Regions from separate parts of the Desulforapulum autotrophicum HRM2 genome, predicted to be linked through region 2. Evidence: predicted binding sites of a transcription regulator. Region 2 holds the regulator's gene; each other region holds the start of a gene.
What was found. Region 2 encodes sigma-54, which starts transcription at its own class of promoters, with help from an activator protein. Its sites were predicted from a motif close to TNTGGCACANTTTCTGCTNT; they were not measured.

Region 1 (5,271 bases), 1.4 Mb from region 2:
CAAAGGGCAGTCCCATGACCGAAAGGTTGACTCGAACCTGGGAGCCAGTTTTAATGCCATTGGTGGCGGTTACCGATTTAAGGGCCATCCAGGGTGGTGTCAGCCGCTCAAGGGCACCCGGCCGCTCATGCCAGGCAAACAGGGCTGGGGCCGAACCGTTTATCTTGGACTGTTTCTTATAGATCGACAATAAAACCTCCATGGGATAGAATTGCATGGGGTCTACTTACCCCTTTATCCCTCTTTTTTCAAGACTGATTGAATAACCCCTCGGATGTGGTATACTGTGTACTGAAACTATTTACAGGAGGAAAGATCAAACCGCGAACGCAAACAACAACGCTCTGTCATCTAACCCCGGGAAAGGGCCAAGTCCTGGATGTTGCCAAATTTTCCATAACAGCGGCGATCTTCATCTTTTTGGTCTACACCGGAGCAGGTAAAATGAACTACCACTGGCAGTGGTATCGCATCCCCCAATACCTTGGCGCCATGGGAGATACTGGATTTATTCCAGGACCGCTCATCCAGGGACTTGGGGTGACCATCAAAATTTCAGTTGCAGCCCTTTTACTGTCAAGCCTGTTCGGCCTTGTCGCAGCCCTGGCAAGGCTGTCAAATCTGTTCTCCCTCAGAGTTCTTGCCAGAATTTACCTTGAGTTGATCCGCAACACCCCGCTGCTTGTACAGCTTTTTTTCATCTATTTTGTCGTTTCTCCGACCTTGAACATCAGCCGGTTTGCTGCAGCCGTCCTCACCCTGGCCCTGTTTGAAGGGGCCTATGCATCCGAAATTATCCGGGCCGGCATCATCTCCATTCCCCAAGGCCAGTGGGAGGCAGCCATCTCTTTGGGTCTCAGCCGCCATCACACCTTCCGCCATGTTATCCTTCCCCAGGCCATACGGATCATGCTGCCGCCCCTTACCAGTCAGATGGTCTCCCTTGTCAAGGATTCGGCCCTTGTGAGCACCATCGCCGTTTACGACATCACCATGAGGGGCCAGGAGATAATGGCCGAAACCTACCTGGTGTTTGAAATCTGGCTGACCATTGCCCTTATCTACCTTGGCATCACCTATACCCTTTCCCTGGTGACCCGATTCATGGAAAAAAAGCTCTCCCCAACCCCATAAACTTATGGTATTTAAAAATAGACCTGACAGCCCTTCCGGGAATTATTCCCTTTCATTAACCGCAAAATATAAGGAGCATAACAAATGAGCCTATCAACTAAACCGGCAACCTTTTTTACCACGGCAGTGGTCGCCCTTGTTCTGGCCTGTGCAACGATCATACCTCAGGTTTATGCCGCACCCAACGGTGAAAGCACGGTGGAACAGGTGATGAAAAATGGCGTTTTAAGGGTGGGCATGTCCACTTTTGTTCCCTGGGCCATGAAGGACAAGACCGGCAAGCTCATGGGGTTTGAAATTGATGTGGCCACAAGACTTGCCAAGGATATGGGGGTAAAGGTTCAATTCATCCCCACCAAATGGTCGGGCATCATTCCAGCCCTTCTCACGGGAAAATTTGACATCATCATCGGTGGCATGGGAATCCTTCCCAGCCGGAACCTAAAAGTCAATTTCTCCATCCCCTATGACTATACGGGCATGTCCATGGCAGCCAGCACCACCCTTGCCAAGGACTTTTCAGGATTAGAAGCCTTTAACCAGAAAGATGTGGTACTTTCGGCACGCCTTGGTTCGACAGGGGTCGCCGCCATCAAAAAATACCTGCCAAATGCCAGTATCCGCATGTTCGACGATGAGGCACAGGCATTTCAAGAGGCGATCAACGGTCGGGTCCATGGGGTGGTTTCTTCTGCCCCGACACCTGCGTTCCAGGCCATCAAGCACCCTACTAAACTCTTTTTGCCCCTCAAGGAAAATTTTACCCGGGAGCCCATTGGATTTGCCGTTAAAAAGGGTGATTTTGACACCATCAACTTCTTGAACAACTGGATCACCTATGTGACGTCCGAAGGGTGGTTCAAGGAAAGAAAATCCTTCTGGTTTGAAACAAGGGACTGGGAAGACCGACTCAATTGATCCAGCAACCGCCCAGGCTAAAACTCTTTGACCTCCTGATCTTTGCCCTGGTTGCTGCAGGCCTTGCCTGGCTCATGGGGGCCATCACCGCTCAATCCCACTACAACTGGCAGTGGGAGGTGATCCCCCAGTATCTGCTGCGCCTTGACGATGCAACCCAGAAATGGGTGCCGGGCATGATCCTTACCGGCCTGTTCATCACCCTTAGAATCTCCTTCTGGGCAACCCTTTCAGCCCTTGTGATCGGGACAATCATGGGGGCCATGAAAAGCGGCAGGAGCCATTACCTGAAAATGGTGGCAACGGCCTACGTGGAGACCATACGCAACATCCCTGTGATCGTATGGATCTTCATTTTTTACTACTTTCTGGGCGATATCATCGTACCCCTGACAGGGCTTGACAGGGCCGTCAATATGAATGAGGGGCTGTTAAGGCAATTTTTAACGACCTTTGTGTCGGATCCGTCTCTTTTGCCGGTCTTTTTTTCGGCAACCGCATCCCTTGCCCTGTACGAGGGGGCCTATTTCACTGAAATCATCCGGGCAGGCATTGAATCCATTGAAAAAGGGCAGTGGGAAGCCTCTTCATCCCTTGGCTTCACCCGGTTCCAGCAGCTCCGCCATGTAATCCTTCCCCAGGCCCTGCGGCGTATGCTTCCCCCCATGGCCGGTCAGATCATCTCCACCATCAAAGATTCGTCCATTGTGTCGGTGATCTCCATCCAGGAGCTGACCTTCCAGGGCATGGAACTGATGTCCGCCACCTTTCTCACCTTTGAGGTGTGGTTGACCATTCTTGCACTCTACTTCATTGTCTGTTTCTGCTGTTCCATGGGGGTGGCGGCTGTTGAACGTCGATTGACTCAGAACATGTGACATCCACTAATTCTCCACACGATTTCCTCAATTTTTTTCCATAATGTTTTGTCATTATACCCCTGAAAGAATGATTGTAGCCTCAAAAAAATCCCGAAAATCAGGACACAAGAATGAAACAGATGGGAAATGCTACGAAGATTAAAAAAGCTGAGTTAAACAAGGCCTCACAGGATGAAAAGACCCGGGGGCGCTTGATTGCAACGGACAAAATTATTCAATACCAATTAAGGAGAATGAAAGATGACAATTAATGTGCGAAAATCAACGATCCTAATACTTGCAGGAATCTTAACTATCTTCACGCTGGGTCCAGCCTTTGCCCAGGGTGGGCCCAAAGGACATAAGGGGCCGCCACCGGAAGCGTATACCGCCTGCGAAGGAAAATCCGAGGGGGATACTGCAGCGTTTGAAAACCCCCAGGGTGATACGGTAACCGGAACCTGTGTTCAGGAAAGGGATGGGGACCAGCTGGTTCTTCGTCCAGACAACCCGCCTGACCGCGAAAATCAGGACAGGCAGAACGAGTAGACGCACAAAAGAAGTTGAGGCTCATGATCAGATAAAAGTTTTCCAAAATATGGCTCAAAAGACAAGACATATGGAAGGATTTAATCTGATCATGAGACTATAATACAGGGGAAAAACATGCTGGCAAACATATGTAAAACAATTACTGCTTTTTTGGTCGTTTTAGGCATCACGATGCCTTGTCCATCAACTTTTGCAGGCCCTCCAACAGCTCCATTCCACGGATTTTTCCACGGCCCTGACCCCTTGTTTGAGCTCATTGTTGTCGGAACCAGACATCTCTTTTTCAGGGACGGCGGATTTTATCATAGAGGGCCTGCTGGATATGTCCCGGTTGAAGCGCCAGAGGGGGCAGTCATAGCGTCACTTCCCCCCGGATACGGCATCAGGATTGTTGATGATGCAAAATACTACTATTTCAACGGGATCTATTATGTCCGGGTGCCTGACGGATATTTAGTCGTTGCCCCACCTGTTTTAACAGCTGCTGAACGAGAGGAAACAGCTGAAATCGTAAAAGTAAAAGAAGAGGTATCCGTGGCAGTGGAGATACTCAATGTGAGATCTGGACCCGGTATGACCTACGGGGTGTCGTCCCTGGCATATCAGGGACAAATCCTCAGAGTCTACCAAGAGTCCACAGGCTGGCTCTATGTTGAGCTTCCCTCCGGCAAACTGGGATGGGTTGACAAAAAATTTATCACTGCTTTAAACCGGATACCGGCGGGTTAGAGAAACAAGCTATAATTTAATCTTAAAATCTTGCATTGTCTCTTATCAAATTATAATCTATCCCCATGGCATTCATTTTGGTATCAGACAAGCAGGATTTTAATGAACACAATACTCATACCGGATAATTCAACCGCAATCAGCTGCCCCATCTGTATCTCTTCCGTGGAAGCGGGCTTCCCATCACCTGCTGAGGATTACATGGAAGGCAGCCTGGATCTGAACCGCCACCTGATTAAACACCCGGCAGCTACTTTTTTTGTCCGGGTCAGTGGAGACTCCATGATCAATGCCGGGATCCACCCGGGTGATATCCTCATTGTTGACCGCTCCCTGGAAGCCACGGACAAGAAAATTGTCATCGCTGTCATCGACGGCGAGTTAACGGTAAAACGCCTGAGATACAGAAACGCCCTTATCTCGCTTGAACCTGACAATGAGGACTACCAGCCCATCAGCATCACCCAGGAAAAATCCCTGGAAATCTGGGGTGTTGTCACCAATGTGATTCACAAGGTGTGAAATATGCCGGTTTTTGCCCTGGTCGACTGCAATAATTTTTATGTCTCGTGTGAACGGGTCTTTAATCCCCAGCTTGTGGGCAAACCTGTGATTGTGCTTTCCAACAATGACGGCTGTGCCGTGGCACGTTCCAATGAGGCCAAAGCCCTGGGCATTGCCATGGGTGCCCCCTTTTTCCAGATCAAAGCCATTGTTGAAGGCAATGGCGTGCGTGTCTTTTCATCCAATTATCCGCTTTACGGGGATATGTCCAACCGGGTGATGCAGACCCTGGCCCCGTTTACCCCGGCCATGGAAATTTATTCCATTGATGAAGCCTTTCTGGATCTTACAAATTTTGCATTCACAGACCTGGTGAATTATGCCCGGAAAATGCGCAATACCGTGCAAAGAAATACCGGCATTCCTGTATCCATTGGCATTGCACCCACCAAAACCCTTGCAAAAATTGCCAACCGAATTGCCAAAAAATCATCCAAAGCCGATGGTGTGCTGGATTTAACCCCGACAAGCTACAGGGATCTTGCCCTGGAAATGACCCCCATTGGTGATGTCT
Region 2 (5,271 bases):
CTTTGTCACCGGCAAAAAAATCACCCTGTTTCGAAGCAATGGCAAGGTGGTTGTGGAGAGTGGGAAAGACCAGCGGGTCGAAGCACTGTTCAACCCCGCGGACAAAAAGAAAAATAAAGAGGGTGAATGACAAGACTTGCGTTGAAAAATCTTGTTAAGACCTACAACGGTCGAAGGGTAGTCAATGGTGTTAACATTGAGGTCAACCCTGGGCAGGTGACCGGCCTGCTGGGGCCTAACGGTGCCGGCAAGACAACCACATTTTACATGGCCGTTGGAATGATCAAGCCGGACAAGGGTCAGGTTTTCCTTGACCACAATGACATAACAGACTATCCAATGTACATGAGGGCAAGAAACGGCATCGGGTACCTTCCCCAGGAGGCATCCATATTCAGGAAACTCACCGTACGTCAGAATATTACAGCCATTCTTGAGGTCCGGCCCGATGTTGAAACGAACGTCAATGCCAAGGCAGACCGCCTCATGGAAGAGTTGGGCATCGCCCGTCTTGCCGATCAAAAGGCAAGCGTGCTCTCAGGCGGAGAACGAAGACGGCTTGAGATTTCAAGGGTGCTTGCAACCGACCCTTTGTTCATCCTTCTGGATGAACCCTTTGCCGGGATTGACCCCCTGGCCGTGTCAGACATACAGAAAATCATCACCCACCTCACTGAACTTGACATCGGGGTTCTGATATCTGACCATAACGTGAGAGAGACCCTTGGGGTGTGCAACTTCGCCTATATCATGAATCAGGGAGAGGTGATTGAATCGGGAAACCCGGAAAAAATCACCTCCAGCGAAATTGCAAGACGATTCTACCTTGGAGATAAATTTAGGCTCTGATTATGGCTTTAGGACTACAACAAAACTTAATACTCACCCAGCAACTGGTGATGACCCCCCAGCTGCAGCAGGCGATAAAACTACTCCAGCTCTCCCGGCTGGAGCTTGCCGGGATGATCGAGCAGGAACTCGAGGAAAACCCGGCCCTGGAAGAGAGCATTCAGGAAATAACCCAGGCAGAGGCCCGGGAGATTGAACGTGAAGCCGACACCAAAGACCAAAACGAGGACCTGAAAGAGGTCACCATTGAGGAAAAACTTTCCCAGGACACGGACTGGGAAAGCTATATCAACGAATACAACTCAACGGGAAGGGTTCACTCGGAAAGAGATTTCCAGGAGGCCCCCAATTACGAGGCATTCACCTCAGCCAAAAAGACCCTTGAAGATCACCTTCAGTGGCAGCTTCTCATGAACAGCCCAACCCCTGATCAGGAACAGATAGGAAGCATGATCATCGGCAGCCTCAACGTTGACGGATATCTTTGTTCAACGGTTGAGGAAATTGCTGAACCCGGGGGTTTTGAAATCGAAGCCGTTGAAGCCATGCTCAAAACCCTGCAAACCTTTGACCCGCCCGGTGTCTGCGCAAGGGATCTCAGGGAATCACTGCTCATTCAGATTACGAGACTTGGCATCGAAGATCCGATGCTTGAACGGATCATCACCCGGCACATGAAAAACCTGGAGAACAAAAACTACAAGAAAATCGCAAAGGATCTAGGCATATCCATAGATCATGTGGTTTCAGCCGTGAACGTCATCAAATGCCTGGAGCCCAAACCAGGTCGAGAGTTCAGCACTGAAGAACCCCAGTACATTATTCCAGACATCTATGTATACCGGGAAGGCGATGATTTTAAAATTGTCATGAACGACGACGGCCTGCCCAAACTGAGGATAAACCGTGTATACAAAGAGGCAGTCGCCAAGGGCACCAAGATATCAAAAGAGACCAAGACCTACCTCAACGAGAAGATGCAGAGCGCTTCCTGGCTCATCAAAAGCATCCACCAGCGACAGAAGACCATCTATTCTGTCATGGAGAGCATCATCAAGTTCCAGCGGGAATTTTTCCTCAACGGGATCACCCAGTTAAAACCCATGATCCTGAGGGACGTGGCCGAAGATATCCAGATGCACGAATCAACCATCAGTCGGGTCACAACCAACAAATACGCATACACCCCCCAGGGGTTATTTGAACTTAAATATTTTTTCAATAGTTCCATCTCAAGAACTGATGGTGATTCAATGGCTTCGGCAAGTGTCAAGGACAAAATCAAACTTATTATTGAAAAGGAAGATCCTCAAAACCCCTACAGCGACAAGCGACTGACAGAGATATTAGAAGAGGCTAACATCAACATAGCCCGCAGAACCGTAGCCAAATACAGGGAGATGCTTCACATTCTTCCGTCAAGTAAACGTAAACAATTTTAGGGAGGTTTTTTTTATGCAGACATCCGTCACTTTTAAACAGATTGATCCTTCCGATGCATTAAAATCCTATGTACAGAAAAAGGTAGACCGATTTGACAAAATGCTTGAAAGCCCGGCAGAGGCAAACGTGGTTCTGTCCGTTGAAAAGATTAGACACATTGCCGAAATAACCCTTGTGTGTGACCGATTGAAGATCCATGCAAAGGAGGAGTCTGAAAACATGTACTCGTCCATTGACACCCTTATGGACAAGGTGGCAGGCCAGATAAAGAAAAACAAGGACAAGATGCGACGCCACATGTCAGGCAACAAGGCAAGCATCAAGGACAATGATATTCTCCTCACCCCTCCCGAGGCCGCCTCGGACACCTCCACTCCTGAAGTGATCATGGAGGCCATTGACGTAAAACCCATTGACATCGATGATGCCGTTATGGAACTCAACTCTGGTAAGGAAAATTTCTTTGTGTTCAGCAATGCAAGGACAGAGCGTGTCAATGTTCTCTACAGGCGTAACGACGGAAAGCTTGGATTGATCCAGCCCCGCAGATAGCAAATTGCCAGGAGATTATGAAACTATCAGAACTATTACCAAGGGGTGCCATCATCCCGGACCTTGCATCAAAGGATAAAAAAGGCGTTCTTGAAGAACTTGCAATTTGTGTCGCTCCCATGGCCAGGACCGGGAGCGACGAAATTGTAAGGGTTCTTCTGGAAAGAGAACAACTTGGCAGTACAGGTATCGGTGGCGGAATTGGAATTCCCCACGGCAAGCTTGCCACTGTCGACTCCATAGTTGTCGGGTTCGGTTTGAGCCGCAAGGGAGTCTCATTTGACTCCCTTGACCACAAACCGGTCCATATTTTTTTCCTGTTGATAACCCCTGAAAACTCCACAGGAAGTCACCTGAAAGTTCTGGCACAGATTTCAAAGCTTCTCAAAAAGGACCACTTTAAGGAAAGCCTGTTACGGGCCGAATCCATTGACGAAATCCAGAAAATCATTCTTGACATTGATGAAGAGTTTTAACCCATGAACCGCCAAAGCCTATTTATACTCACCGGCCTTTCCGGGTCAGGAAAGAGCACAGCCATGGAGGCATTTGAAGATGCAGGTTATTACTGCGTTGACAACATGCCCATCGAGCTTCTGCCAAAATTTCTTGACCTCCCCCTGGACAGCGACACCGACATAAACGGTTTTGCCTTTGTCATGGACATCCGGGCCAAACAATTTTTATCCCAATTTCCTTCGGTCCTGGAATCCTTGGGGAAGAACGGGCATATTCCGGAAATTATTTTTCTTGAGGCCGATGAAAACATCCTTTTAAAACGATACAGCCAGACCCGGCGCCATCACCCCGCAGGTCAGGACAAAAGTCTGATTGAAAGCATAAAGTCAGAAAAAAGCCTCATGCTTCCCATCAGAAAAATTTCAAAACGGATCATTGACACAAGCAATTACAATGTCCACCAGCTTAAAGCCGAAATCCGCAATATTGCCCACCACCACGCCCTCAAACCTGTATCCATGAAGATCAACCTCCTCTCGTTTGGATTCAAGTACGGCATCCCTACGGATGCAGATCTTGTGGTTGACATGCGGTTTCTCTCAAACCCTTTTTTTGTACCAGAGCTGAAAGCGTTGAATGGTCGCACAAAGGAGGTTAAAGATTTTGTGCTTGAAACCATCCAGGCCAAAACTTTTTTAAAAAAATACCTGGGCCTTCTCGACTATCTGATTCCGCTTTACACCCTTGAGGGGAAAGCGTATCTTACAATAGCTGTAGGATGTACAGGTGGTCGACACAGAAGCGTTGCCATTGCTGAAAACATTTTTGAACACCTGAGCCAGCGAGGCTTTGAACCCGGCATCATCCACAGGGACATAGACAGGGATACAAAAGAGCTATGACAGGAATTTTAATCGTCACCCACTCAACACTTGGAGAAGCATTAATTGAAACCGCTCAATTAATCCTGGATACACAAATAGAAAAAATCAGCTTTGTTTCCATTGACATCAGGGAACCTGCCGACGCATTGATCAAAAAGATCAAAACCGGCATCAAAACCGTCAATGATGGAAAAGGGGTGATCATTTTCACCGACATGTTTGGTGGAACCCCATCCAATCTGAGTTACTCGTTTTTAGAAGAAGGGGCCGTTGAAGTGATCTCAGGGGTCAACCTTCCAATTCTGCTCAAGGCAATTTCAGTAAGGGATAAACAGGAACTTTCAGCGGCAGCAGCGGCCATTGTGGCCCAGGGGAAAAAAAGTATTTCCCTTGCAAGCGGAATTTTAAAAGGAAGCAAACGTGCATGATCGGTTGGCTTGAATTCCAACCCGGCTTCCCAACATGTGTTTCTTTTACTACCAACGTTCAGGAGGTACAATATCGTGGGAATTAAACTTGGAATCAACGGTTTCGGTAGAATCGGCAGACTGGCGTTCAGGGCTGCATTGAAACGATCAGATCTTGAAGTCGTCGCCATCAACGATCTTTCAGACACAAAGACCATGGCGCATCTGCTTCAATTTGACTCTGTACATGGCAGGCTCGACGCAACCATCACAACCACTGAAGATACCATGGTCGTCAACGATCGAACCATAAAGGTCTGTTCCCTCAAGGATCCGGGACAAATTCCGTGGAAGGATGCAGGCGTTGACATTGTTCTTGAATGTACGGGCATCTTCCGGGACAGGGAGGGTGCAGGAAAACACCTCAAGGCCGGTGCAGCAAAGGTTATTATCTCAGCCCCAGCGGTTGATCCCGACAGCACCATTGTCATGGGTGTCAACCATGACACCTATGATCCTGAAAAACATGACATCATCTCCAATGCCTCATGCACCACAAACTGCCTTGCCCCGGTTGCAAAAGTTCTCCTGGAGAATTTCGGAATTGTGAGCGGGATGATGACAACCGTTCATGCCTATACAGGAGACCAGCGACTCCTTGACTTTCCCCACAAGGA
Region 3 (5,271 bases), 2.0 Mb from region 2:
AATGTTTGCCTGACACCATCGAACGGGTCAAACCCGCCATTGTCGGTATCGGCACGGTTCAGAAAACACGCCGTCCTCCCGGGGTGCTCGGCGGAACAGGGTTTGTGATAGCAGACGGAAATCATGTGATCACAAATGCCCATGTGATTCCAGAAAAATTCAACACAAGATACCATGAGTTTCTGGCCGTGTTCACAGGCCGGGACAGAAATCTGTCCGTTACCCCGGCCGAGGTGGTGTTGACGGACAGGGAGCATGATCTTGCCCTGTTGAAAATACCGGGAGATCCCCTGCCTGTATTGACCCTTGGAAATGATGAAACAGTTCGGGAAGGAGAGGTGTATGCCCTGTCGGGATATCCTTTGGGGGCAGCCCTGGGTCTCCATGTGGTGACCCACCACTGTCTGATATCTGCCATCACGCCCATCATTCTTCCCGTGTTCAGAGGCCGCAAACTGGATCAGTCACGGGTGGATCTTCTTATCAATCCCTTTGATGTTTTCCAGCTCGACGGCACGGCCTACCCGGGAAACAGCGGTAGTCCATTGTATGACATCAGGACGGGTGCTGTTGTGGGCATTGTCAATATGGTGCTGGTAAAAGGGGCAAAGGAAAATGCCATCACTGATCCCAGCGGTATCACCTATGCCATTCCCCTCCGCCATGTAAAGGCAATCCTTAAAAAGGCGGGCCTGAATTATTGAAGATCATACCATGGCCGATTGTATCAGGTGGCCCATGGTGTGATAAAATTTCCATGGGATTGTCCTTCTGAAGTCAAGATAAAAACTTTGATTGCTATTGTCTCAAGTTTCTGGTAGCAGAAATGGTTTAATTAACTTTTTAGTCCTTTAAAGGAGCTTCTTCATGCTAGCAAAGAACATCACCCGTGGCCTCACCGTTGCAACCGCCTTACTCTTTATTGCCGGTTCAGGCTTTTGTGCCGATGAAACATTGAAAACTGAAAAAGAGAAGATCAGCTATGCCCTTGGCGCAACCATCGGAAACAACATCAAACAAGATTATGCCGTTGATCAGGAGGCTTTTTTCAAGGGGTTCACGTCGAGCACCACAGGAAAAATCCTCATGACCGCTGAAGAGATGCAGCAGAGTATGGCGATCTTTCAGCAGCAGATGCAGGCAAGCCAGATGGCAAAAATGCAGGCAGTTGCGGACAAAAACAAGATCGACGGGGATGTGTTTCTTGCTGAGAACAAGGTAAAAGAGGGGGTTGTTACCCTTGAAAGCGGTCTTCAGTATAAGGTTATTAAAAATGGTGAAGGTAAAAAACCGGTGGCCTCGGACACGGTGGAGTGCAATTACAGGGGAACGACCATTGACGGTGTAGAGTTTGACTCTTCCTACAAAAGGGGGAAGCCTGCGTCATTTCCTGTACAGGGCGTGATCAAAGGGTGGACAGAAGCCCTTCAGCTCATGAATGTGGGATCCAAATGGATGCTCTATATCCCTGCTGACCTTGCCTATGGTGACCGGGGTGCAGGTCCCACAATCCAGCCGGGTACCACCCTGATTTTTGAGATCGAGCTGCTCGGCATCAGCGGATAGTTTCAGGGAACGGGTCTGACTTTCCACTCTAAATAGGGGTGGTTCACCAGGCTGGCGTTGTAGTAGCGGGGATCTTTCGTTACCTCCCGGCCAATCCAGGCGGGTGGTTCAAAGGTCTGGTCTTCCGACTCAAGTTCGATCTCTGCAAGGACCAGTCCCATGTTGGCACCTGTAAACTGGTCAACGCACCAGGTGAATCCCCCATGATCAATGAAAAATCGCTGTTTTTCCACCAGGGGTTTGGGGCAGAGACGGTCCAGCATTTCCTGGGCATCGGCGATGGGTATGGGGTATTCATACTCCAGGCGGGTGAAGCTGCAGGTTTGGCCTTTGATGGTTAGAAATGCCGCGGTATCGACAATCCTGACCCTTACCACACCTTCCACACTATTCTTGATATACCCCTGACGCATGGCAACATGGGTTTTAGCCTGTTGTTGCCAGGTGTCGTGCCGCAGCAGAAATTTTCGTTCTATTTCAATGGCCATTATTGAAAATACCCCGAATGCCAGGCAAAAGGCAAGAGGCTAAAAACGACTTGTCACCTAAAAGTTGCAAGCCCCTCTGTAGCAGCAAGGAAATCAAGCCCCATGTTTATTAAAGTCTGTTCTTACATAAGTGTGTTTTTCGGGATAAAAATATTGCAAAAATGTATTTTATTGTCCCAGGTAGACAAGCCTCGGGAGGTGTTCTTTCTGGAATTTTTTCGTTTGGAAATGTATGTAACTTCCTGTAAATAAAGCATTGTATGTTTTTAATCTGTTTCTTTCTAATTCCCTGGCACGCTTAGTGCTTTTATGTCAGAACCAAATGATGGATATTAACCAGGTAATTACTAACGATACTGAAAGGGAGCGTTTGAAATGACAAAAGAAGAGATTCTAGCAATCATAGAAAAAGAGAATGTTAATTTTTTTAGAATTCAGTTCTGTGATATCAACGGGTTCATGAAAAATGTTGCCGTGCCAAAGAGCCAGATTGAAAAGGCTCTGGACGGAAAGATCATGTTTGACGGTTCTTCCATTGACGGGTTTGCCCGGATCCAGGAGTCTGACATGTATCTTAAGCCCGATTACAACACCTTTTGTGTGTTGCCATGGCGGCGCAGGAACGGCGTGTCTGCCGCAAGAATCATGTGTGACGTTCACAAGGCCGACGGCACTCCGTTTATAGGATGTCCCCGGGTGAACCTTAAGCGAATCCTGGCCGAGGCAAAGGAGATGGGATTTACCATGAACGTCGGCACAGAGGCCGAGTTCTTTCTCTTTAAACTGGATGAGAAGGGAAACGCAACAACCACAACCGACGACAATGCCGGGTATTTCAACCTTGATCCCGAGGATACCGGCCTTGACTGCAGAAGGGAGATCATCGAAACCCTGGAGGAGATGGGGTATGAGATCGAGGCGTCCCACCATGAGGTTGCCGAGGGCCAGCATGAGATCAACTTCAAATATGCCGATGCCCTGACCTGTGCCGACAATACTGTAACCTTTAAATGGGTCGTAAAATCCATTGCAAAGAAACATGGGCTCCACGCCACCTTTATGCCAAAACCGATCTTTGGTATCAATGGTTCCGGTATGCACACCAACCAGTCCCTGTTCAATCTTGATGGAACTAATGCGTTCGCAGACGAATCAGACCCGCTGAAGTTAAGCCAGGTGGCCTACCAGTACATTGCCGGTATCATGAAGAATGCCAGGGGGTTCTCAGCCGTAACCAATCCCATTGTCAACTCATACAAACGCCTGGTGCCGGGTTATGAGGCGCCTGTGTATGTGGCCTGGTCAACTTCAAACCGAAGTGCCCTTGTCCGGATTCCCGCCTCCCGTGGCATTGGCACAAGGGTTGAACTCCGTTGCCCGGATCCCTGCTGTAACCCCTACCTTGCCTTTGCCATGATGCTCAGCTCAGGCCTTGACGGGGTCAAGAACAAACTTGCGGTTCCAGCCCCAACGAACAGCAATATCTTTGATATGACGGCTACAGAAAAGATTGAGGCCGGCATTGCCTCCATGCCGTCTTCGCTGAGTGAAGCCATAGAGGAGTTGAAGGCAAGCCCCCTTACCCGCCATACCCTTGGAGAGCATATCTATGAGAAATATATCATCAACAAGGAGGCGGAATGGGATCACTACCGGATCAGCGTCACCGATTGGGAAGTTAAAGAATACCTGAATATTTATTAACCGGCACGGCCGGCGTATGATGTCTGCTCCGGCCGCAACAAATTAATGGTTGACTGAAAGAGAAATTGTAATAAAAAATTGTTGTACAGGGAGGGCCATGGGATGAAACGCCATGGCCCTCTTCTTTTTTATGTATGTTTTCTTCTGAACATTCTTTTGCTTTTTTGTTTAATCTGCTATTAAAGACCCCTGTAGTGATCGGGTATGCCCGGTCTGTTTCTGTTTAAAGTGCAAAAGATATATAAATATATGTCAAACAGATTGAAAAGGAAGGGGAAATATGGCTATGGACCGCAGCAACGAAGATGTTAACCCATCAATGTACCAGAGCGTGGACGGGGGTGCAGATAGCTCTGGTCTGGTTGATTACTATTGTCCCCACTGTAAGGGAAAGCTCTTCAGGGGGAAGGTTACTGAGCTTAAAATGGTTTGTCCCCACTGCAATATTCTGGTCAGAAGTTCCGGCGCTCAGGATCTGGAATTAGCAGGAGAACCAGAAGAACAATAAACAGCGGTTGTTTCAATTTCCATTGTGAACCTGTTCTTGTTCTCCCCTTGCCCCTGAAAGCATGGGGGTCCTCCCCCGCAAAGGATTGGATCCAAAGAAGGGTCTGAAGATGCACAATAGAATCGAACAGGTGTCAAATACAATCCCTGGTGGGTATTCCCAGGGATTGACCTTGGTGCCAATCCCCCCTGTAGGTTAACCCCCCCATCGTTCCGGGCGAAGGTTTTTATTTCTTTCCCATTTCTCAATTGGGTATTCCTCGTTCTTGAAGACTCAAGGCGCACATTCCATGGGGACAAAGAGATTAAAGATTCAATCCAAGGTGTCGATATCTCTTTTGTCGGATATATGGTACTTCTTATCCTGTGCTGTTCAGGGATGTTTCACCTGGTGTCAAACATTTCTGTCGCAAGCGATTATTTTAAACCCGGATCTAGGCGGAAAAAAGATGAGAAAGGTTACTCTGCTCAAAACGTTGATTTGTTTTATCATCCTCATGCCCTTTAATGTCCAGGCTGAGCCCGTTTCCTCTTCTGACAGTAGTGACGCCTTTAAACTCGTTGAACGGGACAGTATTCTTGACTTGGTGAAATCCTATGAAACAGAGCTGGATTTGACGGACAAAGACATTTTAAATTTTAAAATGGAGAGGGAATGGCTTTATCTTAAAATTTCGACGATCCAGGACCAGAACAGACTACCGCCCGAGGTTTTAAAGGCATCAAGGAGCGCTTTAAACCAAAAAATAATGACTGCCCAGGCGAGAAAAAAACAACTGATGGAATTGATACAGATCCATGGGCGCGATATTGAACAATTAAATAAAATGATTGATCATGCAGGCGGTTCTGATCTTTCTTATCCATCAAAAACTGCCAAATCACGGTCCCGTGGAATGCCCCCTTCTGGAGTTGAGAAAGCACTGGAGGAGAGCCTCATCCAGGCCGGGCTTGAGAACCACTTTGAAGTTGCTGTTGAGGGCCCAGGACTGGTTCTGGAGAGTGT
Region 4 (5,271 bases), 1.5 Mb from region 2:
CAAACAGCTCGGATTCCAGCAGAGTCTCAGTGATGGCGGCACAGTTGATCCGGACAAAGGGGTGCACTCTTCTTGTGGAATTCTGGTGAAGGGCCCCGGCAATGAGCTCCTTGCCCGTTCCCGATTCGCCATAAATAAGAATATTGGCCTCCGACGGCGCCACCATCTCAACCGTTTCAAGCAAGGCGAGCATGGCCGGGCTGTTGCCGATGATATTCTCCCGGTTGAACTGTTTGCCAAGGCTCTGCCTGAGGGTGAGATTCTCCTGTTTCAGGCAGAGGGTCTCGACCATGCGGGCAAGGGTCAACTTGAGCTTTTCAAAATCAAGGGGTTTTGTCAGATAGTCAACCGCTCCACGTTTTAACGCGGTAACGGCTGTTTCAACCGACGAATAGGCCGTCATGATGATCACCGGCAATGACGGATTAAATCCGTGAATCTCCTCAAGGGCCTCCATGCCCGACATGGTGATCATCTTCATGTCCATGAGCACCATGTCAAAGGGGGCTGATTTTACCGCATCAACTCCAGTTGTCCCATCATCGGCCACAGTCACCTCATAGCCCCACCCGGTCATCAGTGTCCTGAGCATGGTCCTGTGACCCAGATCATCATCCACAACCAGTATCCTGTTTCTGCAATCCATTATTCTGTCTCCCCAGTGTCCAGGCAGGGAATCTTAAGAAAAAAGGTCGTTCCATGCCCCTCCCTGCTTTCCACCCTGATGTCAGCGCCCATGGTCTCAAGGTTTCGGTGTACCATGGCAAGCCCCAGCCCCGTACCCCTGGCCCTTGTGGTATAATAGGGGTCAAATATTTTTTCCATATCCGACACGGCAATGCCAGACCCGGTATCGCTCACCTCAACAAACAAACACCCCTTTTCCGTGGTCACCTTTACCCCGAGGGTGCCACCGTTGTCCATGGCCTGGATGGCGTTGAGGTAGAGGTTTAAAAGAATCTGGTTGAGCCTGTCTGGATCAATTGTCACCTCTTTTTGATCCCTGGGGATCGTTTTTTCAACCCCTATTCCCCTGGCGGCAAGGTCGTTCTCCACAAGCTTTAACGAATGGGCCACAAGGTCCTTAACATCCACCTTTCGGGCAACCACGGGCACGGGCTTTGCAAATTCAAGCAACTGGGTAATGGCCCGGTTGAGCCGTTCGACCTCGTGGATCATGATATCGGCCGTCTCCCTGTCCTCGGCAACGCCCTTATACCGCTCCCTGAAATAGGTGGCAAATCCCTTGATGGAGCTCAAGGGATTTCGAATTTCATGGGCCACACCTGCGGCAAGCTTACCAACGGCAGCAAGGCGACGACTCCTTTCCACCTCCTGCTTTAACGCCGTAAGCTCGGTCAGATCCCTGAACAAAAAAAGATAGCCTGATGCCCCTTGTCCGTCATCCCGGATGGGTGAAGCAACCACATCCAGGACCAGAGAACCACCGGACAGGGAAGGAAAGGCAAGCTCCCTTGAGATTTTTTGATTTTTTTCTTCCATGATTGCGGCCATTTCAACCAGCGCCACCGGCAGGACCGGCTTATCTTTTTCCCCGAGAATCACCATGGCTTCCCGGTTCCAGGAAGTGATTTCAAGGTTAAGATCCACGGCAATCAAGCCTGCGGGCATGGTTTCGACCAGCCTGTTTGAAAAGGCCATGACCCTGGAAAGCGACGACCGGGTGGACCGGTATCCCTGGAGCATAAAAAGGCCAACAATACCAGCACTTGCCATGAGAAAGAGAACGGCACCATTGATGATAACATGGTTAATATAGGCTCTTTTCCCTGACGCGGCGCCGGTCATATCAAGGCCTGCAATGATAATCTGTGGACCCGAATCCCGGCATTGTTCAGGACACCTGGAGAAATGGGAACTGAACCAGTCACCCTCTGCCGGTTGGTGGCTGGCGTGGACCTTTTTTGATGATGCCGGACCCGGGATTTCTGGAGCTGTACCTGTTTCAGGCTGTGATTCCCGGGTCAGAAAAAGGCCTTGAACAGCCCCGGCTGTCCTCCGCCTGCCCATGCGCCCCCCCGGCCCTGGACGATGAAACCGCTTTGCCGGGGTGAACACCTTAAATACCTCAAAGGTCTTGTCCCCTTCCCCAGAAAAAACTTCCCGGTGAAAAATGGCCGTACCGTCACCCAGGGGGTCCACATCGGGCATTTTCCCATAAAAGGTGCCAATTTTTTCAGGATCACTGTGGGCCAGAATCTTTCCATCCCCGGTTATGATCATCAGATATTTCACTTCCGGCTGAAAGGCCGTTTCAGTCAACAGGTTCTGGACCCTTGCTGCCCGCCATCTCATCGTCATCATACCCGTGCGGGTGCCGGCCTCAAAGGCCCTGATAAGAAAGGTTCCCTTTGCCGTCAGCTTTTCAACAATCCTGGCGTCGTGTTCCTTGATGTTGTCCATGGCCATAAGCATAAAAATGGACATCAGCACAAGAATTGCCCCCATGATTATAAAAGGGGAGATTCCCGTTGTTCTCTTTTTGGGTTCTGTCATTGGCCCATCTCGCGTAAAATCCATAGGTTTGTTCTTAATTTTTCCTTGTTCTCCCCAATTTACCAAGCAATTATGGTGCCCGGGCCGACACACCCGGAGTTTCACCATTGACCACCCGGGGAGCCGGGTATTTTATACCCATGTGAGGACACCGTACTGGATACAAAATACCCGATACCCATGTATCACGATTCAGTCACACCACAAAGGAAAAAATGTATTTTGCATTATATTTCAGGAAGTTAATCCTTTTGATCAGCCCATGGCACGCCGTATGCAGTGATTAGTATCCAACAACAGCGGATGTGCGGCCCGGGCCGCAAAACATGAACAGACAAAAAGGTGGCCAGACCACCACAAAGGAGAAAACCATGAAAAAACAAATTATTATCCTTACAACACTCGTATTTGCCATAGTTGGGCTTTCTGGAGTAGCATTTGCCTGGAACCACGGCCAGGGGCATGGAAAAAAGGGTTGCCGGGCCGGATACAACAGTCCCATGGCAAACCTTACCGAGGACCAGCAAACCCAGCTTAAAACCCTTCACCAAAAATTTATTGATGAAACAGCAGCGACCAGGGCAGCCATGCGTGCAAAAAAAGATGAGCTAAGAATCCTCATGCAGACATCGGCCCCAGACGGACAACGCCTTGTTGCACTTGCCAATGAAGCAGGTGATCTTCAAAAGGCTTTGATGGTCAAACGGATCAACTTTGCCCTTGAGGCAAAAAAGATTGCCCCGGAAATCAACTTTTTTGCAGGCGGCAAGGGATTTGGAAAAAAGGGCTGCATGGGAGGCCCCAGGAACGGCATGACCATGGGCGATCAAGACAATGACAGCACAGATCCTGACACCATTGACAAATAAGCACCAATAAAGGAACAAGGCCCTCCTGTTCAACCGGGAGGGCCTTGTTCATTTCAACACAAATACCCACCGGTTCTTCTGGGAAATTTTTCCGTCATAGGTGTAGCCTGCCACCTTGAACGACTTGATCATCCCTGGTTCTGTCACCCGTTGTTGAACGATCTGCCTTAAAAAGAGCCCCCTGGCCTGTTTTGAGTGGGCTGCAACGGTTTTTAATACTCCCCCTTTTTTTTCCATGAACGCAAGGGTGATGACCCTCGCTTTTAATCCACCCTTTGTAACCAGGGATGCATATTCGTCCGATGCCAGGTTCACGATGAATTCATCCGCGGCAAGATTCTCATCAAACCATTCGTGAATCGGAGATGTCCAGAATTTACGCAAGGTCATGTTTGCGCCGCATTCAAGCTTGCAGGTGAAATCCAGTCTGTGGGCAAAAACAGCGTCAAAGGGATTGAGCACCCCGTAAAGGGCCGAGAGAATCACCAGGTTTTGCCTGCAAAATACGAGGGATTCTCCTGTGAATGCTTCCGGAGCAAGGGCCTTGTACACAGCGCCCTGGAATGCAAAGATTGCAGGAACTGGCCGGGTTTCACCAAACCCGTTAATCTGATCCAGGGTTTTTCGGGCAATGGCGTCACTCACCTTGAAGAGCGCCTTGAGCTCTATTTCAGAAAACCCCTTGAGCAAACGAATCAGTGCTTGGGCCCGTTGCTCAAAAACAGGCCTGGTCATTATGATTTCAGATTCAATCTCCGGACGAAGCATGGTTTTTTCCGGATCTGCCATGGTTTTGGCAGGGGAGAGGATGATTTTCATTTTAATTCCCATGTTTGTGGGTTTTTAAACATATTTTACCCGGTGGAACAGTTATTTCTGTCGAATCCTTGCAATCGCTTCCTGGTAACAAATAGGACAATAGGTGGAGGTTACCTGGATCTTTCCCTTTACATTTAAATACTCCTCAACCGACATCCAACAGCCTTCTCCGGGGTTTTTACCAGCGTCGTTACGAATTTTTTTACACACACAGCAAACCGGCAGAATTTTTTCATACATCTTTAATTTCTGTTTTAGTTCATACTTTTCAAGCACCTCATTGATGCGAAACGTCCGCTCCTCAGGGCTCCCGGGCTTGAGCATATATTCATCGGCACCCAACCGGATTGCCTGAATCGCAGAATTAAGATCCCCATAACCGGTCATTATCATGGCCATTCCGTCAGGGTTTACCTGCTTGGATCTTTTAAGCACCTCAATACCGTTAACCTTTCCCATGATAAGATCGGTTATGACCAGGTCAAAATCAGCCCCCTGCCCATCTAAAATAGTCAGGGCGGCTTCGCCGGATTTTGCCGTGGAGACGTCATATCCCTGGGCCTCAAGCTCCCTGCCGATTCCCATCAGCACAATGGGGTCATCATCAACCAGCAATATACGGTACGGTAATTTTTCCATATAACCTCTTTTAAACAATTGGCGTTCGTTCGCCTACACCTCTCTTACAGGCGAAAATTCCATGGCAAACCAGGCCCCATTCTCCCTTGGCAGAGCCCGCAGGGTTCCATTATGGCGAAGGATGATCTCGTGGCAGATGGAGAGCCCAAAACCCATACCAAGCTGCTTTTTGGTGGTAAAAAAAGGATCAAATATTTTATCAAGATCCTCCGGGGCAATTCCAGGCCCGGTGTCAACATAGTCCACAAAAATTTTATCAGCTGAAACCCTTGTGGTGATCAAGATCTCATTTTGACAGGACAGGATTTCAAATTTATCCCCCCCGGCACCCCTAGCTGATTCCACGGCCTCGATGGTGTTGTTAATGAAATTCAAAAAAACCTGCCCCAGATCCTGGGGGTGACAGTCAAAGTCCGGAACACACTCA

Region 1: a site for sigma-54 is predicted at 3,594-3,613, ahead of HRM2_RS20160 (DUF6515 family protein). Genes of this name have one in related genera too.
Region 3: a site for sigma-54 is predicted at 2,343-2,362, ahead of glnA (type I glutamate--ammonia ligase). Genes of this name have one in related genera too.
Region 4: a site for sigma-54 is predicted at 2,779-2,798, ahead of HRM2_RS20630 (periplasmic heavy metal sensor). Genes of this name have one in related genera too.

Annotation. Positions count from the first base shown of each region.
Region 1 is NC_012108.1:4,589,566-4,594,836, forward strand. It holds gene HRM2_RS20135 (TIGR01777 family oxidoreductase) at 1-190, opposite strand, end outside; gene HRM2_RS20140 (amino acid ABC transporter permease) at 259-1,134, shown strand; gene HRM2_RS20145 (transporter substrate-binding domain-containing protein) at 1,219-2,052, shown strand; gene HRM2_RS20150 (amino acid ABC transporter permease) at 2,049-2,930, shown strand; gene HRM2_RS27200 (hypothetical protein) at 3,044-3,184, shown strand; gene HRM2_RS20155 (hypothetical protein) at 3,174-3,461, shown strand; gene HRM2_RS20160 (DUF6515 family protein) at 3,708-4,193, shown strand; gene HRM2_RS20165 (LexA family protein) at 4,296-4,715, shown strand; gene HRM2_RS20170 (Y-family DNA polymerase) at 4,719-5,271, shown strand, end outside.
Region 2 is NC_012108.1:3,172,035-3,177,305, forward strand. It holds gene HRM2_RS13785 (LptA/OstA family protein) at 1-130, shown strand, start outside; gene lptB (LPS export ABC transporter ATP-binding protein) at 127-849, shown strand; gene rpoN (RNA polymerase factor sigma-54) at 852-2,291, shown strand; gene hpf (ribosome hibernation-promoting factor, HPF/YfiA family) at 2,305-2,844, shown strand; gene HRM2_RS13805 (PTS sugar transporter subunit IIA) at 2,862-3,320, shown strand; gene rapZ (RNase adapter RapZ) at 3,324-4,205, shown strand; gene HRM2_RS13815 (PTS sugar transporter subunit IIA) at 4,202-4,615, shown strand; gene gap (type I glyceraldehyde-3-phosphate dehydrogenase) at 4,691-5,271, shown strand, end outside.
Region 3 is NC_012108.1:5,141,312-5,146,582, reverse strand. It holds gene HRM2_RS22580 (S1C family serine protease) at 1-704, shown strand, start outside; gene HRM2_RS28160 (FKBP-type peptidyl-prolyl cis-trans isomerase) at 868-1,566, shown strand; gene HRM2_RS22570 (CYTH domain-containing protein) at 1,569-2,054, opposite strand; gene glnA (type I glutamate--ammonia ligase) at 2,430-3,758, shown strand; gene HRM2_RS22560 (hypothetical protein) at 4,039-4,266, shown strand; gene HRM2_RS22555 (OmpA/MotB family protein) at 4,715-5,271, shown strand, end outside.
Region 4 is NC_012108.1:4,696,141-4,701,411, forward strand. It holds gene HRM2_RS20620 (sigma-54-dependent transcriptional regulator) at 1-646, opposite strand, end outside; gene HRM2_RS20625 (PAS domain-containing sensor histidine kinase) at 646-2,517, opposite strand; gene HRM2_RS20630 (periplasmic heavy metal sensor) at 2,889-3,386, shown strand; gene HRM2_RS20635 (YaaA family protein) at 3,435-4,217, opposite strand; gene HRM2_RS20640 (response regulator) at 4,257-4,844, opposite strand; gene HRM2_RS20645 (PAS domain S-box protein) at 4,878-5,271, opposite strand, start outside.